DNA from 3 places in the Enterobacter cloacae complex sp. HYC074_NIDB genome. Region 3 is predicted to be linked to each of the others. Evidence: predicted binding sites of a transcription regulator. Region 3 holds the regulator's gene; each other region holds the start of a gene.
What was found. Region 3 encodes sigma-54, which starts transcription at its own class of promoters, with help from an activator protein. Its sites were predicted from a motif close to GTTGGCACANNTTTCGCTNT; they were not measured.

Region 1: a site for sigma-54 is predicted at 1,792-1,811, ahead of norV (anaerobic nitric oxide reductase flavorubredoxin). Genes of this name have one in related genera too.
Region 2: a site for sigma-54 is predicted at 2,121-2,140, ahead of O1724_RS06850 (amino acid ABC transporter substrate-binding protein). Genes of this name have one in related genera too.

Annotation. Positions count from the first base shown of each region.
Region 1 covers NZ_CP114214.1:3,705,219-3,709,552, reverse strand. The annotation lists gene norW (NADH:flavorubredoxin reductase NorW) at 1-300, opposite strand, end outside; gene norV (anaerobic nitric oxide reductase flavorubredoxin) at 297-1,745, opposite strand; gene norR (nitric oxide reductase transcriptional regulator NorR) at 1,933-3,447, shown strand; gene gutQ (arabinose-5-phosphate isomerase GutQ) at 3,444-4,334, opposite strand, start outside.
Region 2 covers NZ_CP114214.1:1,391,637-1,395,970, reverse strand. The annotation lists gene corC (CNNM family magnesium/cobalt transport protein CorC) at 1-485, shown strand, start outside; gene lnt (apolipoprotein N-acyltransferase) at 491-2,029, shown strand; gene O1724_RS06850 (amino acid ABC transporter substrate-binding protein) at 2,413-3,318, shown strand; gene gltJ (glutamate/aspartate ABC transporter permease GltJ) at 3,474-4,214, shown strand; gene gltK (glutamate/aspartate ABC transporter permease GltK) at 4,215-4,334, shown strand, end outside.
Region 3 covers NZ_CP114214.1:4,218,124-4,222,457, forward strand. The annotation lists gene lptA (lipopolysaccharide ABC transporter substrate-binding protein LptA) at 1-76, shown strand, start outside; gene lptB (LPS export ABC transporter ATP-binding protein) at 83-808, shown strand; gene rpoN (RNA polymerase factor sigma-54) at 856-2,289, shown strand; gene hpf (ribosome hibernation promoting factor) at 2,312-2,599, shown strand; gene ptsN (PTS IIA-like nitrogen regulatory protein PtsN) at 2,682-3,173, shown strand; gene rapZ (RNase adapter RapZ) at 3,219-4,073, shown strand; gene npr (PTS phosphocarrier protein NPr) at 4,070-4,334, shown strand, end outside.

The DNA of each region.
Region 1 (4,334 bases), 510 kb from region 3:
GTAGTGCCAGGTTTTATCTTTCGCGTTCACCACGTGGGCGTCGGCGTCGATATCGGTCACCCAGGTGTACGGAAACAGACGCAGGTTAAACTGTTCTGCAAACTCCCCCGCCGTCTGGCGGGTGAGATCGTCGGCGCGCTGATTCTGGCTAATGACGTGGCTTAAATCAGGCTTGTTGTACTCATCCATGCTGTCGGCGGCGATTACCGTCAACGGCACGTTAGCATCCTGTTTGCGGATATTTTTCACCAGCTGGCGGGCGGCAAAGCCCGAGCCGATAATGACGATGCCGTGGCTCATTTTGCCTCCGTTGCCAGTTCATCAAAGACGTCTTTCCCGAGGGAACATTCCGGGCAGAGGAAGTTGTCCGGCACCTCGCTCCATGGCGTACCCGGCGCGACATCCTGCAACGGCTCGCCCAGCTCAGGATCGTAAATCCACTGGCAGACGCTGCACTGCATGCAAGGGCCGAGGTCGGCAGCGGCAGGAGCGGCTTCTGCTACGGCTTCCGGCGCAACAGCCGCGGCGGGTGCGGTTTCCGGCAGTGGCGCAAGCGCCCACTGGCGGGCAATGTCGCGACCGTGCTGGCGACAGATTTCCAGCGCGTCGAGATCCGGACGCCATTTCGCCTTCAGGCTCAGGGACATCTCAAAACCGGCATCCTGTAAACGGGTGGAGAGACGGTCTACCGCGCCGCCGCTCCAGCCGTGTGAACCAAAGGCGCTGGCGCGTTTGTTACGGAAGCGCAGGCCGGTCATCTCTTCCACCAGTCCGGCAATTTTCGGCATCATCACGTTATTCATGGTGGAGGTACCCACCAGCACGCCTTTGGAGCGGAAGACGTTGGTCAATACCTCATTCTTATCGCTGCGCGCCACGTTGAAGATTTTCACCGCCACGTTCGGGTCAACTTCGTTGATGCCCTGGGCAATGGCGTCCGCCATCATGCGGGTGTTGTTGGACATGGTGTCGTAGAAGATCGTAATGCGGTCTTCCTGATAGTCCGCCGCCCACTTCAGGTACAGTTCGACAATCTGGGTTGGATTTTCACGCCATACCACGCCGTGGGAGGTGGCAATCATATCCACCGGCAGGTTGAAGCCGAGGATCTCGGTGATTTTTGGCGTGACCAGACGGCTGAACGGGGTCAGGATGTTGGCGTAGTAGCGTTGGCACTGTTCGAACAGCTCGGTCTGATCCACTTCGTCGTTGAACAGACGTTCGTCGCAGTAGTGCTGGCCGAAGGCGTCGTTACTAAACAGCACCGCGTCACCGGTCATGTAGGTCATCATGCTGTCCGGCCAGTGTAGCATTGGGGTTTCCACGAAGATCAGCTGTTTGCCGTTGCCGATATCCAGCGTGTCGCCGGTTTTCACAGTGTGGAAGTTCCACTCCGGATGGTGGTGGTGGCCGTTGATGGAGTCAATGGCGTTAGTGGTGCAGTAGATCGGGGTATCCGGAATGTGGGACATCAGCTCGGTCAGCGCCCCGGCATGATCCTCTTCCGCGTGGTTGATGATAATGTAGTCGATCTCATTCAGATCGATTTCGCTGCGCAGGTTCTGCACGAACTCGCGGCTGAATTTGTGATCGACGGTATCGATCAGGACGTTTTTACCTTCACGAATGAGATAGCTGTTGTAGCTGCTGCCGCGCAGCGTTTTGTATTCCGTCCCGTGAAAATCACGTACTTCCCAGTCACGTTGACCCACCCAATGAATGTTATTTTTAACCAGAATAGACATAGCAACCTCAACTTAATACGGCGTTTTCAAATAAGATGACTGTCATATATCAAGTTGCGTGCCAACTTTTTAAATTATTGAAAATAATGGATTTATATTTTGATGCTCCCAAATAGGTAGTCATTTTGACTATCTTAAAAATTGTCAATATGACACTATGTATTGTCAAAATGACAGTGAGGCAGAGATGAGCTTTTCCGTAGATGTGCTGGCGAAGATCGCCATAGAACTGCAAACCGGTATTGGTCATCAGGACCGCTTTCAGCGGCTGATCTCCACGTTGCGTCACGTGCTGGATTGCGATGCCTCGGCGCTGCTGCGTTACGAAGGGCGGCAGTTTATTCCGCTGGCTATCGACGGTCTGGCGAAGGACGTACTCGGGCGGCGCTTTACCCTGGAGGGCCACCCGCGTCTGGAAACCATCGCCCGTGCGGGTGACGTGGTGCGTTTCCCGGCGGACAGCGATCTGCCCGACCCTTACGACGGCCTGATCCCCGGGCAGGAGAGCCTGAAGGTGCACGCCTGTATCGGCCTGCCGCTGTTTGCCGGGCAGAACCTGATTGGTGCGTTAACCCTCGACGGTATGTCGCCGGATCAGTTCGATACCTTCAGCGACGAAGAGCTACGGCTGATTGCTGCGCTGGCGGCCGGGGCGCTGAACAACGCCCTGCTGATAGAACAGCTGGAGAGCCAGAATATTCTTCCGGGTAGCCCGACGGCGTTTGAGCAGGTGGCGCACACCGAAATGATCGGCCTTTCGCCAGGCATGGCGCAGCTCAAAAAAGAGATTGAGATTGTCGCCGCGTCTGATTTGAACGTGCTGATCTTCGGGGAGACCGGCACCGGTAAAGAGCTGGTGGCGAAAGCGATCCACGAAGCCTCGCCCCGTGCGGTGAATCCGCTGGTCTATCTCAACTGCGCGGCGCTGCCGGAAAGCGTGGCGGAAAGTGAGCTGTTCGGACACGTCAAAGGGGCCTTTACCGGGGCGATCAGCAACCGCAGCGGCAAGTTCGAAATGGCCGATAACGGCACGCTGTTCCTCGATGAAATTGGCGAACTCTCCCTTTCGCTCCAGGCCAAACTGCTGCGGGTGTTGCAGTATGGCGATATTCAACGCGTGGGAGACGATCGCAGCTTACGCGTGGATGTGCGCGTGCTGGCGGCGACGAACCGCGATCTGCGCGAAGAGGTGCTGGCGGGGAATTTCCGCGCCGATCTGTTCCACCGTCTGAGCGTGTTCCCGCTCACGGTGCCGCCGCTGCGCGAGCGGGGCGACGACGTGGTGCTGCTGGCGGGCTTTTTCTGCGAACAGTGTCGGCTCAAAATGGGGCTTTCCCGCGTGGTGCTAAGCCCCGGTGCGAGGACGCACCTGCTGAGCTACGGCTGGCCGGGTAACGTGCGTGAACTGGAACATGCGATTCACCGCGCGGTGGTGCTGGCGCGGGCTACGCGTTCGGGGGATGAAGTGGTTATTCATGCGCGCCATTTCGCGCTGCAGGAGGAAACGACGCCGTCCGTGAAGCCGGTGATACCTGAGAGCGTGAACGAAAACCTGCGCGAGGCGACGGATGCGTTCCAGCGTCAGATGATCGCCCGCGCGCTGGAGCAGAATAACCGCAGCTGGGCGGCGTGCGCGCGGGCGCTGGAGATGGACGTCGCCAACCTCCACAGGCTGGCGAAACGTCTGGGACTGAAGGGTTAAATAATCCCCGCCTGGTAGAAGTCTTGCAGGTTGATCGCGCCGCACAGCCTGCCGTGCTCGTCCACCACCGGCGCGGCGGTGATTTTGCGCTTCATCAGCACCTCTTTGGCTTCAATGGCGCGGCTGTCGGCATTCAGCGTCAGTCCGCCCTGGGTCATTGCTTCGGATACCCGCGCCTCCAGCTTGCCGCCGCCCACCAGCCAGCGGCGCAGGTCGCCGTCGGTGAAGACGCCCTTCACCTGGCGGTCATTGTCGCATACCGCAACCAGCCCCAGCCCGGTGCGGCTCAGCTCCAGCATGGCGTCCATCACGCTGGTGTCGAGTTTGACCTGAGGAATGGCATCGTCGGTGCGCATCAGGTGGTGAACCTTGTTGAGCAGACGTGCCCCAAGCGCGCCCGCAGGATGGGAGCGGGCGAAATCTTCCTCATTAAAACCGCGCGCCTGCATCACCGCCATTGCCAGCGCGTCGCCCATCATCAGGGTGTTGACGGTGCTGGAGGTCGGTGCCAGGTGCATCGGACAGGCTTCGCGCTCAACGGAAATATCCAGCGTTGCTTTCGCGGCCAGCGCCAGCGGCGATCGGGATTTGCCGGTCATCGCTAACAGGGCCACCGATTTTTCTTGCAGGCGAGGGATGATGAGATCCAGCTCTTTGGCTGAACCGGAGTAGGAGATAAACAGCATCACGTCGCGGCTTTCGATCATCCCCAGATCGCCGTGCAGCGCTTCGGCAGGATGCACAAAGAACGCCGGGGTGCCGGTGCTGGCAAGCGTCGCGGCAATCTTCTTGCCGATATGACCGGATTTACCGATACCCGCCACGATCACTTTACCCTCGCAGTGGATAATGGTGTTGGCTGCACGAACAAAATCCTCACCCAGACG
Region 2 (4,334 bases), 2.0 Mb from region 3:
CCTTCAGTATGGAAAAGGTGTTACGCCCGGCCGTGGTTGTGCCGGAAAGTAAGCGTGTGGATCGGATGCTGAAGGAGTTTCGCTCCCAGCGCTATCACATGGCGATTGTTATTGATGAATTTGGTGGCGTTTCCGGTCTGGTCACAATCGAAGACATCCTTGAGCTGATCGTGGGCGAAATCGAAGACGAGTATGACGAAGAAGAGGATATTGACTTCCGTCAGCTGAGCCGCCACACCTGGACCGTGCGCGCGCTGGCCTCCATTGAAGACTTCAACGATACCTTTGGCACCAGTTTCAGCGATGAAGAAGTGGACACCATTGGTGGTCTGGTGATGCAGGCCTTCGGCCATCTTCCGGCCCGCGGTGAAACCGTTGACATCGATGGTTACCAGTTCAAGGTCGCAATGGCTGACAGCCGACGTATTATTCAGGTTCACGTCAGAATGCCGGACGACTCACCGGTGCCAAAACTGGAAGATTAATGTAAATGGCATTTGCCCCACTCTTTGAACGCCAGCGCGTCCGTTTGCTGCTGGCGCTGTTACTCGGAGCCAGCGGTACGCTGGCTTTTTCTCCTTACGATATCTGGCCAGCCGCTATTCTCTCCCTGATGGGGATACAGGGGCTTACCCTGAACCGTCGTCCGGTACAGGCCGCGGCCATCGGCTACTTCTGGGGGCTGGGACTGTTTGGCTCTGGTATCAACTGGGTCTACGTCAGTATCGCGCAATTTGGCGGAATGCCGGGGCCGGTTAACGTCTTCCTGGTTGTGCTGCTCGCCGCCTATCTTTCGCTCTACACTGGCCTGTTCGCGGGCATCCTGTCTCGCCTGTGGCCAAAAACGACCTGGCTGCGCGTGGCGATAGCGGCACCCGTTGTCTGGCAAATCACCGAATTTCTGCGCGGCTGGGTACTGACCGGCTTCCCGTGGTTGCAGTTCGGCTATAGCCAGGTAGACGGCCCGCTGAAAGGCCTGGCCCCGGTCATGGGCGTGGAAGCCATCAACTTCCTGTTGATGATCGTCAGCGGCCTGCTGGTGCTGGCCCTGGTGACACGTAACTGGAAGCCGCTGGTTGCCGCGTTAATCCTGTTTGCTCTGCCCTTCCCGCTGCGTTATATCCAGTGGTTTACGCTGGAGCCCGCGCGCGCCACGCAGGTTTCTCTGGTCCAGGGCGATATCCCGCAGTCCCTGAAATGGGATGAGAATCAGCTGCTGAACACGCTGAAAATCTACGCCAACGCCACTGAAAAGGTGATGGGCAAATCGCAGCTCATCATCTGGCCTGAGTCTGCGATCCCGGACCTGGAGATCAATCAGCAGCCCTTCCTGAAGATGATGGACGATCTGCTGCGCGCACGCGGCAGTACGCTGATTACCGGAATTGTGGATGCGCGTCTCAATCAGCAGAACCGCTATGACACGTACAACACGATCATTACGCTCGGTAAGGACAGCGAATACAGCTATACCTCCACCAATCGTTACAACAAAAACCACCTTGTACCGTTTGGCGAATTTGTTCCGCTGGAGTCTATTCTGCGCCCACTGGCACCGTTCTTTGATTTGCCGATGTCCTCATTCAGCCGGGGCCCTTACGTTCAGCCGCAGCTGCATGCGCACGGTTTTGCCCTGACGGCCGCCATTTGCTACGAGATTATCCTCGGCGAGCAGGTGCGCGATAATTTCCGCCCGGACACCGACTATCTGCTGACCATCTCAAACGATGCGTGGTTCGGTAAATCGATTGGCCCGTGGCAGCACTTCCAGATGGCGAGAATGCGTTCTCTGGAGCTGGCGCGTCCGTTGCTGCGCAGCACCAATAACGGCATTACTGCCGTGATTGGTCCGCAGGGTGAAATCCAGGCCATGATCCCGCAATTTACCCGTGAGGTGCTGACTACTAACGTCACGCCAACTACCGGGCTCACCCCTTACGCGCGCACCGGGAACTGGCCGCTGTGGATTTTGACCGTGCTGTTCGGCTTTGGCGCAGTGCTGATGAGCCTGCGTCAGCGTCGTAAATAACCTTACCTTCTGTTGCCGGGTGGCGGCTACGCCTTACCCGGCCTGCTCTCCGGCGCCGCCGCCACCCGACAATTTCCTCCCAAACTTCAATTCTGGCACGCCTGTTGCTTTGTTTAATTACATCAACGCTGTCTGGCTTAACGTGCAACCTTGTCGCACCAGCGTAGATCATCGGTAGCACCGAAACGGTGCAACGAGGGATTATTGCCTCTGAATGGTGCGGCGCGCTTCGCAAAAATAAACAATAACGCAGCAAAATCTTTACATTAAGCCAGACTAAATGTTAACAAGCTTGCATAACACTGCACTCGCATTGCGCGAGATATAACAACATCACAATGGGTATCTATGCGTCACTGGCGCTGATAAGAAAGGAGTTGGGTATGCAATTACGTAAACTGGCCACAGCAATGCTGGTTATGGGAATGTCTGCGGGGGTTGTCCACGCTGAAGACGCTCCGGCAGCAGGAAGCACTCTCGACAAGATTGCCAAAAACGGCGTGATCGTGGTCGGCCACCGTGAATCTTCTGTCCCGTTCTCTTACTACGACAACACGCAAAAAGTCGTGGGCTATTCACAGGATTACTCCAACGCCATCGTTGAAGCCGTGAAGAAAAAGCTGAACAAACCTGACCTGCAAGTGAAGCTGATCCCCATCACTTCACAGAACCGTATTCCTCTGCTGCAAAACGGCACATTTGATTTTGAATGTGGCTCAACCACCAACAACCTTGAGCGTCAGAAACAGGCCGCTTTCTCGGACACCATCTTCGTTGTGGGCACCCGCCTGCTGACGAAGAAAGGCGGCGACATCAAAGATTTTGCTGACCTGAAAGGCAAAGCGGTTGTTGTGACCTCCGGTACCACGTCCGAAGTGCTGCTGCACAAGCTGAACGACGAAAAGAAAATGGACATGCGCATCATCAGCGCGAAAGACCATGGCGACTCCTTCCGTACCCTGGAAAGCGGCCGTGCCGTCGCGTTTATGATGGATGACGCTCTGCTGGCAGGCGAGCGCGCCAAGGCGAAGAAACCAGACAACTGGGAAATCGTCGGTACCGCCCAGTCGAAAGAAGCCTACGGCTGTATGCTGCGTAAAGGTGACGAGGACTTCAAGAAACTGATCGATGACACCATCGCTCAGGCGCAAACCTCCGGCGAAGCGGCAAAATGGTTCGACAAATGGTTCAAGAACCCAATTCCACCAAAAAACCTGAACATGAACTTTGAACTGTCTGACGACATGAAAGCGCTGTTCAAATCACCAAACGACAAAGCTCTTAACTAATTAGAACGACAGGGGCGGGATCTCCTGCCCTCTCGATTGTCGGGAAGCATGGACAGACTATACGTTGAGTGGTCGTTCCCCACTCAGCGCAAAAATTGAGCTTCTCACCAATCTTCGAGGGTAGCGCTGCTACCCTTTTTTTTCTGGAGTTTACTATGTCAATTGACTGGAACTGGGGCATCTTTCTGCAACAAGCCCCGTTCGGCAACACCACCTATCTCGGCTGGCTGTGGAGCGGCTTTCAGGTTACCGTTGCATTATCGATAACGGCGTGGATTATCGCGTTTCTTGTCGGTTCGCTGTTCGGTATTCTGCGTACCGTCCCTAACCGTTTTCTCTCTTCGATTGGCACGCTCTATGTGGAACTGTTCCGTAACGTTCCGCTGATCGTGCAGTTCTTTACCTGGTATCTGGTGATCCCGGAACTGCTGCCGGAAGATCTCGGCATGTGGTTTAAGGCCGAGCTGGATCCTAACGTACAATTTTTTGTCTCCTCTATGCTGTGTCTGGGGCTGTTCACCGCTGCGCGCGTCTGCGAGCAGGTACGTGCCGCCATACAGTCACTGCCGCGCGGGCAAAAGAATGCGGCACTGGCGATGGGCCTGACTCTGCCTCAGGCCTACCGTTACGTACTGCTGCCGAACGCTTACCGCGTCATCGTTCCGCCGATGACGTCCGAGATGATGAACCTGGTAAAAAACTCGGCTATCGCCTCAACCATTGGTCTGGTAGATATGGCGGCGCAGGCGGGCAAACTGCTGGATTATTCCGCTCACGCATGGGAATCCTTCACGGCGATCACGCTCGCCTATGTTCTGATTAACGCATTCATCATGCTGGTGATGAACCTGGTTGAACGCAAAGTACGCCTGCCGGGCAATCTGGGGGGCAAATAAATGTACGATTTTGACTGGAGTTCCATTGTTCCCTCCATGCCCTATCTGCTGGATGGACTGGCAATCACCTTAAAGATCACCGTTATCGCCATTATCGTCGGTATTGTCTGGGGCACCCTG
Region 3 (4,334 bases):
CACGACCGTGCTTGTGCCTTCGCAGTTGCAGGACAAGAACAACGGTCAGGCTCCGGCAAAGAAAAAGAGTAACTAATTCGTTATGGCAACTTTAACTGCAAAAAACCTCGCGAAAGCGTATAAGGGCCGCCGCGTCGTCGAAGATGTCAGTCTGACCGTCAACTCCGGCGAAATCGTGGGTTTGCTTGGCCCTAACGGCGCGGGTAAAACTACGACCTTCTACATGGTAGTGGGCATCGTCCCACGTGACGCCGGCAACATCATTATCGATGATGAAGATATCAGCCTGCTGCCGCTGCATGCCCGCGCGCGTCGTGGCATCGGCTATCTGCCGCAGGAAGCGTCTATCTTCCGCCGCTTAAGCGTGTTCGACAACCTGATGGCCGTGCTCCAGATCCGTGACGATCTGACCAGCGAGCAGCGCACTGACCGTGCGAACGAGCTGATGGAAGAGTTTCATATTGAACACCTTCGCGACAGCCTCGGTCAGGCGCTGTCCGGTGGTGAACGCCGCCGCGTTGAGATTGCGCGCGCGCTGGCAGCAAACCCGAAATTTATCCTGCTGGATGAACCGTTTGCGGGCGTTGACCCCATCTCCGTTATCGATATCAAACGTATCATTGAACACCTGCGCGACAGCGGGCTTGGCGTACTGATCACGGACCACAACGTTCGTGAAACGCTGGCGGTGTGTGAGCGCGCCTACATAGTGAGCCAGGGCCATCTGATTGCCCACGGTACGCCGCAGCAAATCCTCGAAGATGAGCATGTTAAGCGCGTGTACCTTGGGGAAGACTTCAGACTCTGATAGGGTAGAGGTTAAGTCACGCCGAACCGGAGAAAAACGCTCTGAACATGAAGCAAGGTTTGCAATTACGGCTCAGCCAGCAACTGGCCATGACGCCGCAGCTCCAGCAGGCAATCCGTCTGTTGCAGCTGTCCACGTTAGAACTCCAGCAGGAGCTCCAGCAGGCGCTGGACAGCAATCCGCTGCTGGAGCAGACCGATCTTCATGACGAGGTAGACGCCCAGCAGACGCAGGACACAGAAACGCTCGACTCCGTAGATGCACTCGAACAGAAAGAGATGCCGGACGAACTGCCGCTGGATGCCAGCTGGGATGAAATCTACACCGCGGGTACCCCTTCCGGGACGCGTGCAGACTACCAGGACGATGAACTCCCGGTCTACCAGGGCGAAACTACCCAATCGCTTCAGGACTACCTGATGTGGCAGGTGGAGCTGACGCCTTTCTCCGATACCGATCGCGCCATTGCCACCTCGATTGTCGATGCCGTTGACGACACGGGCTATTTGACCGTGACGCTGGACGAGATTCTTGAAAGCATCGGCGATGACGAGATTGAACTGGAAGAGATCGAAGCCGTCCTGAAACGCGTTCAGCGTTTCGACCCGATTGGCGTCGCCGCGAAAGATCTGCGTGACTGCCTTCTGATCCAGCTTTCGCAGTTTGCTAAAGAGACACCGTGGATTGACGAAGCCCGGCTCATCATCAGCGATCATCTGGATCTGCTGGCGAACCACGACTTCCGCACCCTGATGCGCGTCACGCGCCTGAAAGAAGAGGTGCTGAAGGAAGCGGTGAATCTGATCCAGTCGCTCGATCCGCGTCCGGGGCAGTCGATTCAGACCAGCGAACCGGAATATGTCATTCCCGATGTGCTGGTGAGAAAACACAATGGCCGCTGGGTCGTTGAACTGAACGCCGACAGCATTCCTCGCCTGCAAATCAACCAGCAATACGCCTCCATGTGCACCAGCGCCCGTAACGACGCTGATAATCAATACATTCGCAGCAACCTTCAGGAAGCACGCTGGTTGATTAAGAGTCTGGAGAGCCGTAATGACACGCTGCTGCGCGTCAGCCGCTGTATTGTCGAACAGCAGCAGGCATTCTTTGAGCAGGGCGAAGAGTTTATGAAACCGATGGTGCTGGCGGACATAGCCCAGGCCGTCGAGATGCATGAATCAACCATTTCCCGCGTGACCACGCAGAAGTATCTGCACAGCCCACGCGGTATTTTTGAGCTTAAGTATTTCTTCTCCAGCCACGTGAACACCGAAGGCGGCGGCGAAGCCTCGTCGACGGCCATTCGCGCACTGGTGAAGAAGTTGATCGCCGCGGAGAACCCCGCGAAGCCACTCAGTGACAGTAAGTTAACCACCATGCTGTCCGATCAGGGTATTATGGTGGCACGTCGTACTGTCGCGAAGTATCGAGAGTCTTTATCCATTCCGCCGTCTAACCAGCGTAAACAACTGGTTTGACACAACCGATAAGGAAGACACTATGCAGCTCAATATCACCGGACATAACGTCGAGATTACTGAGGCTTTACGCGATTTTGTAAACACTAAGTTTGCGAAACTCGAGCAGTATTTCGAGAGGATCAACCAGGTCTATGTTGTGTTGAAAGTGGAGAAAGTGACGCATATCTCGGATGCGACCCTGCACGTCAACGGAGGGGAACTCCATGCCAGTGCGGAAGGGCAAGACATGTACGCGGCTATCGACGGCTTGATTGATAAGCTTGCGAGACAGCTCAATAAACATAAAGATAAACTGAAACAACACTAATTGTCCGGGCAGTTAACGGGTGCAGGACGGCCTGTTGTGAAACACAACAGGCCATTTGTACAGTTAGCGCTTAGGTGAAATTATGATAAACAACGATTCCGCTCTTCAACTGAGCAATGTCCTTAACCAGGATTGTACCCGCAGTGGCGTTCACTGCCAGAGCAAAAAACGTGCGCTGGAAATCATCAGTGAGCTGGCCGCAAAACAGCTGGGTCTGCCGCCGCAGATCGTGTTTGAAGCCATTCTGACTCGTGAAAAAATGGGCAGTACCGGCATCGGCAATGGCATTGCGATCCCGCATGGCAAGCTGGAAGAAGATACGCTGCGTGCCGTGGGGGTGTTTGTGCAACTGGAAACGCCTATCGCTTTTGACGCCATTGATAACCAGCCTGTGGATCTGCTCTTCGCGCTGCTGGTTCCTGCCGATCAGACCAAGACCCACCTGCACACGCTGTCGCTGGTTGCCAAACGTCTGGCGGATAAAACCATTTGTCGTCGACTGCGCTCAGCCCAAAGTGATGAAGAGCTTTATCAAATTATCACTGAAGCAGAAGGCAATCAGGATGAGGCATAATCGGGAAAGGGCCTTCAGAACGGCTGCCCTGAGGAGAAACGGAACATGGTGCTGATGATCGTCAGCGGTCGTTCGGGGTCCGGGAAGTCCGTGGCCCTGCGCGCGCTGGAAGACATGGGATTTTACTGTGTAGATAACCTGCCGGTAGTGTTGTTACCCGATCTGGCGCGGACGCTGGCGGACAGGCAAATCTCTGCCGCCGTCAGTATTGACGTGCGTAACATGCCGGAATCGCCGGAAATCTTCGAGCAGGCAATGAACAGCCTGCCGGAATGCTTCTCGCCTCAGCTCTTGTTCCTGGACGCTGACCGCAACACGCTGATCCGCCGTTACAGCGATACACGTCGTTTGCATCCGCTCTCCAGTAAAAATCTTTCGCTGGAAAGCGCCATCGATAAAGAGAGCGATCTGCTTGAGCCGCTGCGTTCGCGGGCCGACCTGATTGTCGACACCTCTGAAATGTCCGTCCACGAGCTGGCGGAAATGCTGCGTACGCGCTTACTCGGCAAGCGCGAGCGTGAACTGACGATGGTGTTTGAATCCTTCGGCTTTAAGCACGGCATACCTATCGATGCGGATTACGTTTTTGATGTGCGTTTCCTGCCGAACCCGCACTGGGATCCGAAACTGCGTCCGATGACCGGTCTGGATAAGCCGGTGGCGGCGTTCCTTGACCGACACACAGAAGTACACAATTTTATCTACCAGACGCGAAGCTACCTTGAGCTATGGTTACCTATGCTGGAAACAAACAATCGCAGCTACCTGACGGTGGCGATTGGCTGTACCGGCGGTAAACATCGTTCGGTCTATATTGCCGAACAGCTGGCCGATTACTTCCGCTCACGCGGAAAGAACGTTCAGTCCCGTCATCGCACGCTGGAAAAACGCAAAACATGACCGTAAAACAGACCGTCGAAATCACCAATAAGCTGGGCATGCATGCGCGCCCGGCGATGAAGCTGTTTGAGCTGATGCAGGGTTTTGATGCTGAGGTGCTGCTGCGCAACGACGAGGGAACCGAGGCAGAAGCCAATAGCGTGATCGCCCTGCTGATGCTGGATTCTGCCAAAGGCCGCCAGATTGAAGTTGAAGCCACCGGCCCGCAGGAAGAAGAAGCGCTGGCGGCAGTGATTGCCCTGTTTAACGCCGGGTTTGACG